Rhodopseudomonas palustris: one gene and its partner. The protein of the gene in region 1 interacts with the protein of each later gene in a pairwise test. Links are inferred from orthologs where the notes say so. Each region holds a gene or a part of one and is shown on either strand. Other genes may lie near its edges. The genes, in order: leuS and ligA.

The links.
Region 2: the proteins of leuS (region 1) and ligA interact in binary tests that used the Escherichia coli proteins (3 or more experiments, as listed by UniProt). The link is inferred for Rhodopseudomonas palustris from one-to-one orthologs.

The regions. Positions count from the first base shown.
Region 1 is NZ_CP041387.1:4,577,859-4,584,879, reverse strand. Bases 2,710-5,930 are described here. They hold leuS (leucine--tRNA ligase), read right to left. Parts: upstream 5,541-5,930; coding sequence 2,910-5,540; downstream 2,710-2,909. Other genes in these bases: FLL57_RS21125 (diguanylate cyclase domain-containing protein), read right to left, coding at 5,745-5,930; lptE (LPS assembly lipoprotein LptE), read right to left, coding at 2,710-2,923. In the rest of the region: FLL57_RS21150 (ParB/RepB/Spo0J family partition protein), read left to right, coding at 6-896; holA (DNA polymerase III subunit delta), read right to left, coding at 1,272-2,303; more of lptE, read right to left, coding at 2,360-2,709; more of FLL57_RS21125, read right to left, coding at 5,931-7,021.
Region 2 is NZ_CP041387.1:2,848,323-2,855,020, reverse strand. The notes cover bases 2,534-5,431. They hold ligA (NAD-dependent DNA ligase LigA), read left to right. Parts: upstream 2,534-2,857; coding sequence 2,858-5,005; downstream 5,006-5,431. Other genes in these bases: FLL57_RS13060 (multidrug effflux MFS transporter), read right to left, coding at 5,136-5,431; FLL57_RS13070 (GIY-YIG nuclease family protein), read right to left, coding at 2,534-2,712. In the rest of the region: FLL57_RS13080 (outer membrane protein assembly factor BamD), read left to right, coding at 1-571; DNA repair protein RecN, read left to right, coding at 584-2,269; more of FLL57_RS13070, read right to left, coding at 2,425-2,533; more of FLL57_RS13060, read right to left, coding at 5,432-6,425. UniProt on the Escherichia coli protein: DNA ligase that catalyzes the formation of phosphodiester linkages between 5'-phosphoryl and 3'-hydroxyl groups in double-stranded DNA using NAD as a coenzyme and as the energy source for the reaction.

The DNA of each region.
Region 1 (7,021 bases):
TGGCGATGGCCGATGAGCACCGTTCGCGACTGGGACGCGGCCTGGCGAGCCTGATCGGCGATGTCGGCGGCGAAGCGACGCAGGCCGAACGGCCGCGTGCGCAGCGCAAGGTGCCGATCGAATTCATCAAGGCCAATCCGCGCAACCCGCGCCGCACCTTCACCGATGCCGAACTCGGTGAACTGTCCGACTCGATCAAGCAGCACGGCGTGATCCAGCCGATCGTGGTCCGCCCGGTGAAGGGTGCCGCCGATCGCTACGAGATCATCGCCGGCGAGCGGCGCTGGCGCGCGGCGCAGCGCGCCGGTCTGCACGAGGTGCCGATCGTTCCGGTCGACGTGTCGGACGCGCTCGCGCTCGAAATCGCCATTGTCGAAAACGTTCAGCGCGAAGATCTCAATCCGCTCGAAGAAGCGTTGGGCTATCAGGCGCTGGCGGCCGAGTTCAATCGCAGCCAGGAAGAGATCGCCAAGATCGTCGGCAAGAGCCGCAGCCACGTCGCCAACATGATGCGGCTGATCAAGCTGCCCGACGACGTCAAGTCGCTGATCGCATCGGGCGAACTCACCGCCGGTCACGCCCGGGCGCTGATCGGCCTGCCCGATCCGTCGGCGATCGCCAAACGGATCGTTGCCGAAGGTCTCAATGTCCGGCAGACCGAAGCGCTCGCCCATGAAGAAGGCGTGCCGGAGCGCAAGCCGCAGAAGCCGCGCGCCACGGCCGCCGCCAAGTCGGTGAAGGACGCCGACACGCTAGCGCTCGAGAAACGTCTCAGCGACGCACTCGGCATGAAGGTGACGATCGACGACCACGAAGGCGCTGGCGCCCTCCAGATCCGCTACGCCGACCTCGACCAGCTCGATGATATCATCCGGCGGCTCGAGGCGGGCGGTTAGTTCGCGTTATTGGTTGACGCCTTAAGCGGCTATCTCTCGTTCGTCATTCCGGGGCGCGCGTAGCGCGAACCTGGAATGACGAACGAAGGGGTGGCCGTGCTGCGAGATCCGGTTGATCTTCGCTTCGCCCAACACCGCCCCACGGATGGTAACAACTTGACTGGAGCAGTTCTGTTTTTCATAGAACCAGAGCTAGTCCGCACCGCCTGCCATACGCACAACCTCATGGTGAGGAGGCGCGCAGCGCCGTCTCGAACCATGCGCCGCAAGCCATGCGGCTCCTCATCCTTCGAGACGCCCGGCTTTGCCGGGCTCCTCAGGACGAGGACGTTAGGACCCAAGGCCAAGCCCTCTTCAATCAATCGATGAAGCGCTCTAACTCCGCCGCCTTGCACTGACCGCGATCGACAGCAGTGTCCGCTGGGCGATCGCAGCGCCGAGTGTAGCCTGGCGGCGGGTTTCGAGGGCGGCGCTGGCGAGCTGCTCGATGATCTGCGCCAGCCGCGTCGCCGAGAGATTGCGCAGCGCTGTCTCGGCTGCGGCCTTGCGGGAGAAGTGCAGCCGCGGGAATCCGGAATCGAGCACCATCGCGGCCGGCGTGCCGCCTTCGACCGCGAGGCTGGTCTTGTGCAGAAACGCCGCGTGGCGCTGCGCCGCGAGGATGATCTGACCCGGATAGGTTCCGGCCACCATCGCCTTGGCGAATTCTGTCTCGACGATGACGGGCTTGCCGGAAAACGCAGCATCGACGATCGCGTCGAGTTTCAGATCGGACGCATCCGACACGCAAGTGATCACGTCGTCGAGCGTGACTTCGCCTTTGCCATGCGCGTACAGCGCCAGCTTGCGCAGTTCGTTGCGCGACGCCTGGCGATCGCCGCCGAGCAGGGTGGTCAACACAGCCTTCGCGTCCTTGCCGATCTGCAGGCTCGATCCACGCAGCTCGTCGTCGATCAGCCGGGCGATATCGGCTTCGGCGTCCGGGTAGCAGCCGATCGCGACCGCACCGGTGGTCGCTTTTTCGCACGCCTTGCGCAGCGCGTTGTCCGGTTTGATATCGCCGGCCTCGATCACGACGCGGCATTCCTTCGGCGGCGAGGCGATCAAGGCTTCGACGCCGGCGACGAAGCTGCGCGAGCCGGCACGAACCCGGATCGCACGGCGGCCGCCGAACATCGGAATGGCGAGGGCTTCGTCGACCAGCCGCGACGGCTCGGATGCGAGTTCGTCGCCATCGAGCCGCACCAGCGCAAACGGGTCTTTGGCATCGTCGAGCGAGGCGGCGATCAGCGCATCGGCGCGTTCGCGCACCAGGCCGGCATCCGGTCCGTACAGCAATACGATCGGCCGGCCCGGATCCGGGCGGGCCAAAAACGAAGTCGCGTCTTTGCCGCGGAGAGCAACCATTCCTCAGCGCTCACGCCGAATGTGAAACGACACCGCTCGCCCGGCGCGATCGCGGTTCACATGCCGGCGTAGAAGAACGAGGCCAGCCGGGTGTTGATATTCTCGGCGATCTCCTGCACGGCGCGGTCTTCCGCATCGCGGCCGGCACGGGTGCGGGCGAAGCGCTGCGACTGGCCGGGCACGTCGTATTCGACGCGCGAGAAGGTGTTGCCGGTCGTCACGATCTTGCCGGTGGCGATGTCCTTGAGCTGGTAGCTGGCGTCGATCGCATAGTTCTCGATCGTCGGCAGTTGCGTGCTGGGATCGACGATCAGCGACGACCGGGAAGTCGTGATCGAGATCTTCAGCGTGTACAGCGGCGGGACGCCGGTGGCGCTGCCGTACAGCTTGAACATCAGCTTGTTGCGCAGTTCGACGCCGAGGCGGGAGTTGCGCGAGCCGTTCGGGATGTCGAGCGGCGGCACCTCGATGGCGGCGAGCTTGTCGCGCAAGGTCGGCGAACCGTCGCCGCGATCGGCGTACATCGGCTGGAAGCAGCCGGCCACCGGGGCGGCGAGCGCCACGGCGAGTGCCAACCTGACGACGAACTTCCTGAGCTCCGCGGGCTTAGCCGACGACATTCACGATCCTCTGCGGAACCACGATCACCTTGCGAACGGGCTTGTCGCCCAGGGCTTGTTTTACCGTATCGAGCGCCAAAACGGCAGCCTCAATTTCGTCGGTCGGAGCGTCGCGCGGCACCGTCACCTCGCCGCGCTTCTTACCGTTGACCTGAACCGGCAGGGTGATGCTGTCCTCGACCAGCAAATCGCGCTCGATCTGCGGCCACAGCGCCTCGGAGACCAGCCCGGTCTGACCGAGCACCGACCAGCATTCTTCGGCGAGATGCGGCATCATCGGGTGGAACAGTTGCACTAGGATCATGGTCGATTCGCGGATCGCCCAGGCGAGATCGGGGGAGGGCGTCTGTGATCGCGCCAGAACGTCGCCGAGGGTATTCGAGAACTCTCGAATGTGCGCCAGGCTGACGTTGAAGGCGAGCCGCTCGATGCCGGACAGCACCTTGTCGAGCGCACCATGCGCGGCCTTGCGCAAGCCGAGCGCGTCGGCGCCGAAGCTGGCCGGCCGTTCGGCCGGCGCCGCAGCGGCGATCGGGGCGGCATCATTCACCATGCGCCACAGCCGCTGCACGAACCGCGAGGCGCCCTTGACGCCTTCCTCGCTCCAGATCACGTCGCGGTCCGGCGGCGAGTCCGACAGCATGAACCAGCGCGCGGTGTCGGCCCCGTAAGTCCCGATGATGTCGTCGGGATCGACGGTGTTGCGCTTGGACTTCGACATCTTCTCGATCGGGCCGATCTCGACCGGACCGCCGCCCTCGATCAGCGTGGCGCGGCGCTGATCGCCGTCGACGGTGATCGCCACTTCGGCGGGCGAAGCGAAGTGACCATCCGCCTTGCGATAGGTCTCGTGCACCACCATGCCCTGGGTGAACAGGCCTGCGAACGGCTCGTCATGCTGGATGTCGATGTGTCCCGCCGCCTTCATCGCCCGGGTGAAGAACCGGCTGTACAGCAGGTGCAGAATCGCGTGCTCGACGCCGCCGATATACTGATCGACCGGCATCATCCGGTTGACGACGTCCGGCGTGGTCGGCGCTTCGGTGTTCCACGGATCGGTGAAGCGCGCGAAGTACCAGGACGAGTCCACGAAGGTGTCCATGGTGTCGGTCTCGCGCACCGCCTTGCCGCCGCACTGCGGACAGGTGACGTGCTTCCAGGTCGGATGATGGTCGAGCGCATTGCCCGGCTTGTCGAACGACACGTCCTCCGGCAGCACAACCGGCAGGTCGGCGGCCGGCACCGGCACCACGTCGCAGGTCGGGCAGTGGATGATCGGGATCGGGCAGCCCCAATAGCGCTGGCGCGAGATGCCCCAGTCGCGCAGGCGGAAATTGATCTTGCGCTCGCCGACCGGAGCGCCGCCGAGCTGCGCCGTCTCCAGCCGCTTGGCGACCTCTTCCTTCGCCTCGGCGATCGTCATGCCGTCGAGGAAACGCGAATTGATCAGGCGGCCGTCGCCGTCATAGGCGGTGTCGGTGATGACGAAGCTCGCCGGGTCCTGGCCTTCGGGGCAGACCACCGGGGTGTTGCCGAGCTGGTACTTGTTGACGAAGTCGAGGTCGCGCTGGTCGTGCGCCGGGCAGCCGAAGATCGCGCCGGTGCCGTATTCCATCAGCACGAAGTTGGCCACATAGACCGGCAGTTGCCAGTTCGGATCGAACGGATGCACGGCGCGGATGCCGGTGTCGATGCCCTGCTTCTCGGCGGTGTCGATTTCGGCCTGCGCCGTGCCGCGCTTCTTGCAGTCGTCGATGAACGCCGCGACCTTCGGGTCTTTCGCGGCGGCCGCCTGCGCCAGCGGGTGGTCGGCCGCGATCGCCATGAACTTGGCGCCGAACAGCGTATCCGGGCGGGTGGTGAAGATCTTCAGCTCGGTCTCGCCGGCCGGCGTGGTCGCGCCATCGAGCGCGAACCGCACCATCAGGCCCTCGCTGCGGCCGATCCAGTTGCGCTGCATCAGCCGCACCTTGTCGGGCCAGCGGTCCAGCGTATCCAGCGCGTCGAGCAGCTCCTGGGCGTATCTGGTGATCTTGAACACCCACTGGTTCATCTCGCGCAGTTCGACCACCGCGCCCGAGCGCCAGCCGCGGCCGTCGATCACCTGCTCGTTGGCCAGCACGGTCATATCGACCGGGTCCCAGTTCAGCTTGCGCTTCTCGCGCTCGACCAGCCCGACTTTGAGGAAGTCGAGAAACATCTTCTGCTGGTGCTTGTAGTAGGACGGATCGCAGGTCGCGAATTCACGCGCCCAGTCCAGCGACAGCCCCATGGTCTGGAGCTGTTTCTTCATCGCCGCGATGTTGTCGTAGGTCCAAGCCTTCGGGGCGACCTTGCGCTCGATCGCGGCGTTTTCGGCCGGCAGACCGAATGCGTCCCACCCCATCGGGTGCAGCACATTGTAACCGCGCGCCCGCATCGTCCGCGCCACCACGTCGCCCATGGTGTAGTTGCGGACGTGGCCCATGTGGATCCGCCCAGACGGGTACGGGAACATCTCCAGCACGTAATACTTCTTGCGCAGGTCGTCGTTCCGGGTGGCGAAGATCTTGGCCTCGTCCCATTTGGACTGCCATTTCGGCTCGGATTCGCGGGCGTTGTATCGTTCGTTGCTCATGAGATCAGGATTCGAAAGGTCAGAAGACGGCCGGCCGGTTCGAGCGCGGATCGGGGCGAAAAACAGGGCGCGGCCGAGGTCGCCAACCGGTGCGGGGGCTCGGGTCAAATCGCGCGCGAAGCGCGCGGAATAGGCCATGAAACACGGTGTCGGGTCAATGGGATGGCGCAAGCCCGGCGGCCTGCCGAACAGCCCTTCGCCGCGTCAGCTCGCGATCGCGACCGGGCCGTCGGTGACCCGGATGAAGCCGTGCTCGACGACGTTGTTGCGGCCGCGGTGCTTGGCTGCGTAAAGCGCCGCGTCGGCAGCCTCGATCAGCTCGGCAGGCGATGCCTGTTCGCTCGGCAGCGTACAGGCGACGCCGATGCTGACCGTGACCCGCTCGAACGGGCTGGTCCGATGCGGCAGCGTGAGCTGCTCGACGGTGGTGCGGACCATTTCGCCGACCTGGATGGCGCGGCCAATCCCGGCTTCGGGCAGCAGCAGGCAGAATTCCTCGCCGCCGTAGCGCGCCGCGAAGCCGCCGGTCTCGGCGGCGACCGCCGCCAGGGTCTCGCCGATCCGGCTCAGGCAGGCGTCGCCTTCGGGATGGCCGTAGGAATCGTTGAACAGCTTGAAATGGTCGACGTCGATCATCATCAGCGCCAGGCGTTGGCCGGTCTGCTGGCTCTTCATCCATTCGAAATCGAGCCGGCTCTGGAAACCGCGGCGATTGGCGAGGCCGCTCAGAAGGTCCATCGATGCCATGACGCTGAGACGGCTGTTGCTGGCCACCAGCTCCCGCTCGCGCTGGCCGAGCTGCGCCGCCATCGCGTTGAACGCCCGCGCCAGCGGCACGAATTCGGACGGCAGCCGTTTGCGCGCCACCCGCGCCGACCAATCGCCCTCGGCGAACCTGTTGGCGACCGCCGTCAGCACCGAGATCGGCTGCACGATCAGCCGTTCGGCGGCGAACAGCGCGCCGAGCAACACGAACAGACAAACCAGCGCAAGCTGCAGATAGGCGGTGCGGATGTCGTAGTTGATGCCCGCCGACACCTTGTTCTCGTCGACGGTGACGACCAGCCTGGCGCTGGTCCCCGGAATCCGGGTGACGGTCAACAGCCGTCCATCCTCGTCGCGGATACTGGCGGTTTCGCGGCCCTGCGACTTCTGAGCCATCGCCGGCAGCAGCGCCAGACGGTCGAGCTTCTTGCCGACCAGGCCGCGCTCGTCCGGCGGGGTCGCCAGCACGGTGCCTTCGCCGTCGATCAGCGCCGCGCTGACACCCGCCCGACCGGCGAGATTGCTCATCATGTCGGACAGCCAGTCGAGGTTCATGCCGGCGACGATCACCGCGTCTTCGCCGGTGTCGATCGCCGACACGGGGTAGGCGGCCAGGATGGTGCCCTTTTGGGTCTGCCGCCCGACCAGGAAGTCGCTGACGACGAAATCGTGTGTTTCCAATGCCTTGCGGAAATAGGCGCGATCGCTGATGTCGC
Region 2 (6,698 bases), 1.7 Mb from region 1 along the record:
GGCCGGCGACTACGATAGCTGCATCGGCGCCGCCACCCGCTACGTCACGCTGCATCCCGGCAGCCCGGACGCCGCCTATGCGCAATACCTGATCGCCGCCTCGCATTACGATCAGATCCCGGACATCTCGCGCGACCAGGGGCGCACCGAGAAGGCGATCGCCTCGCTCGAAGAGGTGATCCGCAAATATCCGACCTCCGAATACGCCAACAGCGCCAAGCAGAAGCTGGAAGGCGCCCGCGACCAGCTCGCCGGCAAGGAGATGGACGTCGGCCGCTATTACATGAGCAAGCGCGACTACGCTGCGGCGATCAACCGATTCAAGACCGTGGTGACGCGCTATCAGACCACCCGCCACGTCGAAGAGGCGCTGGCGCGGCTGACCGAGGCCTATATGGCGATCGGCATCGTCGGTGAGGCGCAGACCGCCGCCGCCGTGCTTGGCCACAACTTTCCTGACAGCAAGTGGTACAAAGACGCCTACACTCTTGTAAAGTCGGGTGGACTCGAACCGACCGAGAACAAGGGGTCCTGGATCTCTAGGTCGTTCAAGAAACTCGGCCTCGGATAGGACCTGTCTCTCATGCTGGCGCGCCTTTCGATCCGCGATATCGTGTTGATCGAGCGGCTCGACATCGAATTTTCCCGTGGCCTTGCGGTGCTGACCGGCGAAACCGGCGCCGGCAAATCGATTCTGCTCGATGCGTTCGCGCTGGCGCTTGGCGGTAGGGGCGATGCCGCGCTGGTCCGGCACGGCGCCGAGCACGGGCAGGTCACCGCCAGTTTCGATGTCGCCAGGACCCACCCGGCGTTCGCGATTCTCAAGGCCAACGGGCTGGATGATCGCGAGGTCGACGAATCCGGCGAACTGATCCTGCGCCGCGTTCAGCTCGCCGACGGCCGCACCCGTGCCTTCATCAACGACCAGTCGGTCAGCGTGCAGACCCTCAAAGCGGTCGGCGCGACGCTGGTCGAGATCCACGGCCAGCACGACGAGCGGGCGCTGGTCGATGCGGCGACGCATCGCCGGTTGCTCGACGCCTTCGCCGGCCTCGACAAGGACGTCGCCGCGCTGGAGACGCTGTGGGAGGGCCGCCGCACCGCGCGGGCCGCGCTCGACGCCCACCGCGCCGGGATGGAGCGCGCCGCGCGCGAGGCCGACTATCTGCGCCACGCCGCCGACGAGCTGAGGCAGCTCGCGCCGCAGGACGGCGAGGAGACCACGCTGGCCGAGCGCCGCACCACCATGATGCAGGGCGAGAAGATCGCTGCCGATTTGCGCGAGGCGCAGGAGGTCGTCGGCGGCCATCATTCGCCGGTCGCCGCGCTGGCATCCGCGGTGCGCCGGCTGGAGCGCCGCGCCGGCACGGCGCCGCACCTGATCGAGCCGGCGGTGAAAGCGATCGACGCCGCCATCAACGCGCTGGAAGAGGCCGACCAGCATCTCAACGCCGCGCTGGCCGCAGCCGATTTCGATCCCTTGGAGCTGGAGCGGATCGAGGAGCGGCTGTTCGCGCTGCGCGCCGCCGCCCGCAAGTATTCGACCCCGGTGGATTCGCTCGCCGCGCTGGCGGCGCAATATGTCGCCGACGTCGCGCTGATCGATGCCGGTGCCGATCAGCTCGTCGTGCTGGAGAAGGACGCCGCCGAGGCCGATGCCCGCTACGATGCCGCGGCGGCCAAGCTGTCGGCCGCGCGCACCAAGGCCGCCGACAAGCTCAACAAGGCGGTCGGCGCCGAGCTCGCGCCGCTCAAGCTCGAACGCGCCAAGTTCATGACCCAGGTCGAGGCCGATGCGGCGGCTCCGGGGCCGCAGGGCATCGACCGCGTCGAATTTTGGGTGCAGACCAATCCCGGCACGCGGCCGGGCCCCCTGATGAAGGTGGCATCCGGCGGCGAGCTGTCGCGCTTCCTGCTGGCGCTGAAGGTGGTGCTGTCCGACAAGGGCTCGGCACCGACCCTGGTGTTCGACGAGATCGATACCGGCGTCGGCGGCGCGGTTGCGGACGCAATCGGCGGCCGCTTGGCCCGGCTGGCCTCGAAGGTCCAGGTGATGGCCGTCACCCACGCCCCCCAGGTCGCCGCCCGCGCCGACCAGCATCTGCTGATCTCGAAAGCCGCCCTCGACAAAGGCAAACGCGTCGCCACCCGCGTCGCCGCCCTGGAACAAGACCACCGCCGCGAAGAAATCGCCCGCATGCTGGCCGGCGCCGAGATCACCGCCGAGGCGCGAGCCGCGGCCGACCGGCTGATCAAGGCGGCGGGGTAGGGACCTCTTCCCAGTTGTCGAGATTCCGGGTTCGCGAGCTCACGCTCGCGCCCCGGAATGACTCGCTGAGGGGCAGTATTTCAACACGCCGTCATTCCGGGGCGCGCCGGAGGCGCGAACCCGGAATCCCGAGGTTCAGGGCACCCGGCCCCAGCCTATCGCGCGATCGTGTCGAACAGATCGTCCCAGCCCGAATTCTCCCGCTCGATCAACGCCACCTTCCACGCCCGCCGCCACTTCTTGATCTCCTTTTCCCGGGTGATGGCGGAGATCGGGTCGTCGTGGATTTCGAACCAGACCAGCTTGGCGATGTTGTATTTCGACGTGAAACCCGGCACGGCTTTGGTGCGATGCTCGTAGACCCGGCGGACGAGGTCGTTGGTGACGCCGACATACAGCGCTCCGTCTTTCCGGCTGGCGAGCAGATAGACATAATAGGGCACCGGCGCCTCGCGCGCGGCGAGATTCCGGGTTCGCTTGCTGTCGCAAGCGCCCCGGAATGACTCGCGGTGAACTCAGTAAGTTAGCCCCAAGGTCATTCCGGGGCGCGAGCGTGAGCTCGCGAACCCGGAATCTCAAGTGCGAAAAATGACTGTGAAGAAAAATCCCGCCCCCGACATCGCCACTCTCACCAAAGCCAAGGCCAAGGTGGAGCTGATGCGGCTTCGCCTCGTGATCGAGGGCCACGACAAGGCGTACTATCAGGACGACGCGCCCAAGATTTCGGATGCCGACTACGACGCGTTGCGGCGGCGGCTGGAGGCGATCGAGCAGAAATTTCCCGAACTGGTCAGCGCGTCGTCGCCGACCCAGACCGTCGGCGCCGCGCCGGCGCGGGGCTTTGCCAAGGTGCAGCACGCGGTGCCGATGCTGTCGCTCGGCAACGCCTTCACCGACGAAGAGGTCGCCGAGTTCGTCGAGCGGGTGCAGCGTTTCCTGCGGCTCGACGATGTGCCGGCGATCGTCGCCGAGCCGAAGATCGACGGCCTGTCATTGTCGCTACGCTATGAGAATGGCGAACTGGTGCGCGCGGCCACCCGCGGTGATGGTTTCACCGGCGAGGACGTCACCGCCAACGTCCGCACCATCAAGGACGTGCCGAACACGCTGAAGGGCAACACCATCCCCGCGGCCTGCGAATTGCGCGGTGAAGTCTACATGCTGAAGCACGACTTCCTCGCGCTGAACAAGCGTCAGGAGGAGGCGGGCGAGACCGTGTTCGCCAATCCGCGCAATTCGGCCGCCGGCTCGCTGCGGCAGAAGGATGTCGCCGTCACCGCGTCGCGGCCGCTGAAGTTCTTCGCCTATGCGTGGGGTGAGATGAGCGACTATCCGATGGAGGAGCCGACCCAGCACAAGATGCTGCAATGGCTCGACCACGCCGGCTTCGTCGTCAATCCCGAGATCACGCTGTGTCACAGCGTCGAAGACGCGCTCGCGTTCTATCGCCGGATCGGCGAGAAACGCGCGTCGCTGCCGTATGACATCGACGGCGTGGTCTACAAGGTCGACCGGCTCGACTATCAGGAGCGGCTCGGCTTCGTGTCGCGCAGTCCGCGCTGGGCGATCGCGCACAAATTTGCCGCCGAGCAGGCGACGACCGTGCTGGAGAAGATCGATATCCAGGTCGGCCGCACCGGCGCGATGACGCCGGTGGCGCGGCTGCAGCCGGTGACGGTCGGCGGCGTGGTGGTGCAGAACGCGACGCTGCACAACGAGGACTACATCAAGGGCATCGGTAACGACGGCTCTCCCTTGCGTGACGGCGTCGACATCCGCGAAGGCGACACCGTGGTGGTGCAGCGCGCTGGCGACGTGATTCCGCAGATCGTCAGCGTCGTGCTCGACAAGCGGCCCGCCGGTGCCGAGCCGTATCACTTCCCACATAAATGTCCCGTCTGCGGCAGCCACGCGGTGCGCGAAGAGGGCGAGGCGGTGTGGCGCTGCACTGGTGCGCTGATCTGCCCGGCGCAGGCGGTGGAGCGGCTGAAGCACTTCGTGTCGCGGCTCGCGTTCGATATCGACGGGCTCGGCGAGAAGCAGATCGAACTGTTCCACGAGCGCGGCTGGGTGCAGGAGCCTGCCGACATCTTTACGCTGAAGGCCCGCAATGCCGAATTGAAGCTCGAACAGCTCGAAGGCTATGGCGAAACCTCGGTGCGCAATCTGTTCGCGGCGATCGACGCGCGCCGCACCATCGAGCTGCACCGGCTGATCTTCGCGCTCGGCATCCGCCATGTCGGCGAGGGCAACGCCAAGCTGCTGGCGCGGCACTACGGCACGCTGGATGCGTTCCTGACCGCGATGCGCGCCGCCGCCGACGCGCAGACCGAGGAGGGCAACACCTCGGAGGCCTATCAGGATCTCGACAACATCGCCGGCATCGGCGATGTCGTCGCCGAAGCGGTGGTCGAGTTCTTCGCCGAGGAACGCAACGTCAAGGCGCTCGATGCGCTGCTCGCCGAACTCACCGAGGTGCTACCGGCCGAGCAGGCGCGGCGTGACACGGCTGTCGCGGGCAAGACCGTGGTGTTCACCGGTTCGCTGTCGAAATTCACCCGCGACGAAGCCAAGGCCGCGGCCGAGCGGCTGGGTGCCAAGGTCGCCGGCTCGGTGTCGAAGAAGACCGACTACGTGGTCGCCGGCGAAGACGCCGGTTCGAAGCTGACCAAGGCGAAAGACCTCGGCGTCACCGTGCTGACCGAAGACGAGTGGCTGGCGCTGATCGGAAACTAACCCCGTCATTCCGGGGCGCGCGGAACGCGCGAACCCGGAATCCCGAGCTGTTCTGCCGATCGAGATTCCGGGTTCGCTCACTTGCGTGAGCGCCCCGGAATGACTCGCTGCAAGGGAGACGAAGCTCCGCCTACACCAGCGTCTCTTCTTCCGCCTTCTCGATCATTTCCTCGGTCGCGATCAGATTGCGGCGCGGCACCAGGAAGATCATCGCCGAGGCGCAGGCGAGCGCGGTTCCGAAGATCGCGATGTTGAGCGGCAGCGGCGTCGCGAAATGGCCGCCGAGCCAGGCGCCGGCCTGCGAACACAGCGAGCCGAACCCGAATTGGGTGAAGCCCATCAGACCGGAGGCGGTACCGGCGGCCTGCGGGCGGATGCTGATCGCGCCGGCGGCGGCGTTGGCCATCACTGCGGCGTTGCCGAACATGATGATCATGTGGGTGCCGAACAGCCAGCTCGGCACCTGATTCCAGCCGAGCACGCCCCACGCCAGATTGAGCGCCGCGCCGGCGATCTGCAAGCCGAGGCCGAACCAGATCAGCCGGTCGAGCGAATGCCGCGGCGAGAACTTCACGCAGAACAAATTGCCCATCAGATAGGCGAAGCCGGAGCTGGCGAACCAGGCGCCGTATTCGGCGCTGCTGCGGCCCATCTGCGTCACCACCACGTAGGGGCCGCCGCCGGCGAAGATGAAGATGATCGCCGAGGCCAGCACCTGGCACAGCACGTAGCCGATGAAGGCGTGGCTGCCGAACAGGCTGCGCAGGTCGGTGCGGAAGCCGCCGCGCTGCGCGGCCGGCGCGCCGCTGCGGCGGCTCGTTTCCGGCAGCGCCAGCGTGATCGCGGCGGCGACGACGATCGCTCCGGCGGTGACGGCGTAGAAGATCGCGCGCCAGCCGAACGCGGTTTCGATCACGCCGCCGGCGAGCGGGCTCAGCATCTGCGCGATCATCATCACGGCGATCACGAGGCTGAGCATGCCGCCGACGCGGTCGCGGCTGTAGAGGTCGCGGATGATGGCGCGGCTGATCACCATGCCCGAGGCGCCGCCGAGCGCCTGCAGGAAGCGCAAGCCGATCAGTTGCGGCAGCGTCTGTGCGAAGATGCAGCCGATGCTGGCCGCGACCATCAGCGCCAGCCCGCCGAGCAGCACCGGGCGGCGGCCGAACCGGTCGGACAACGGCCCCATGATCAACTGCGAGCAGGCCAGCCCGACCATGTAGAGCGACACGGTCATCTGCGCGACCGAGATGTCGCTGGAAAAATCGCTCGCCAGCACCGGCAGCGCCGGCACGAAGATGTACAGCGCGATCGGCGCCGCACCGTTCATCAGCACAAGCAGCAGGAGCAGCAGCTTCGACGGCGGCAGGTCGCGCCGGCTGGCGTCGATCATTGCGTATCTGCCGACGATTCCGTGCATGCGAGATCGGTTCCCGACGGGCCTGCCGTGGCGAAGGATGTGAGCTGGTGAAACGACTGTAGCCTGCCAGGGCAATGCTAACAGGCGGTTTTTCGGCATAAGGCTATGCGGAGGGCGGGCGGGGGCGCCCAAACCTCAGCCACGCGCCATTCCGGACAGCGCGCAGAAACTCTCGATTGTCATTCCGGGGCGCCGCGCAGCGGCGAACCCGGAATCTCGAGGTTAGCGTGCGCGGCGCAGCTCCAGGCCGTACGCGCTTCAGATTCCGGGTCC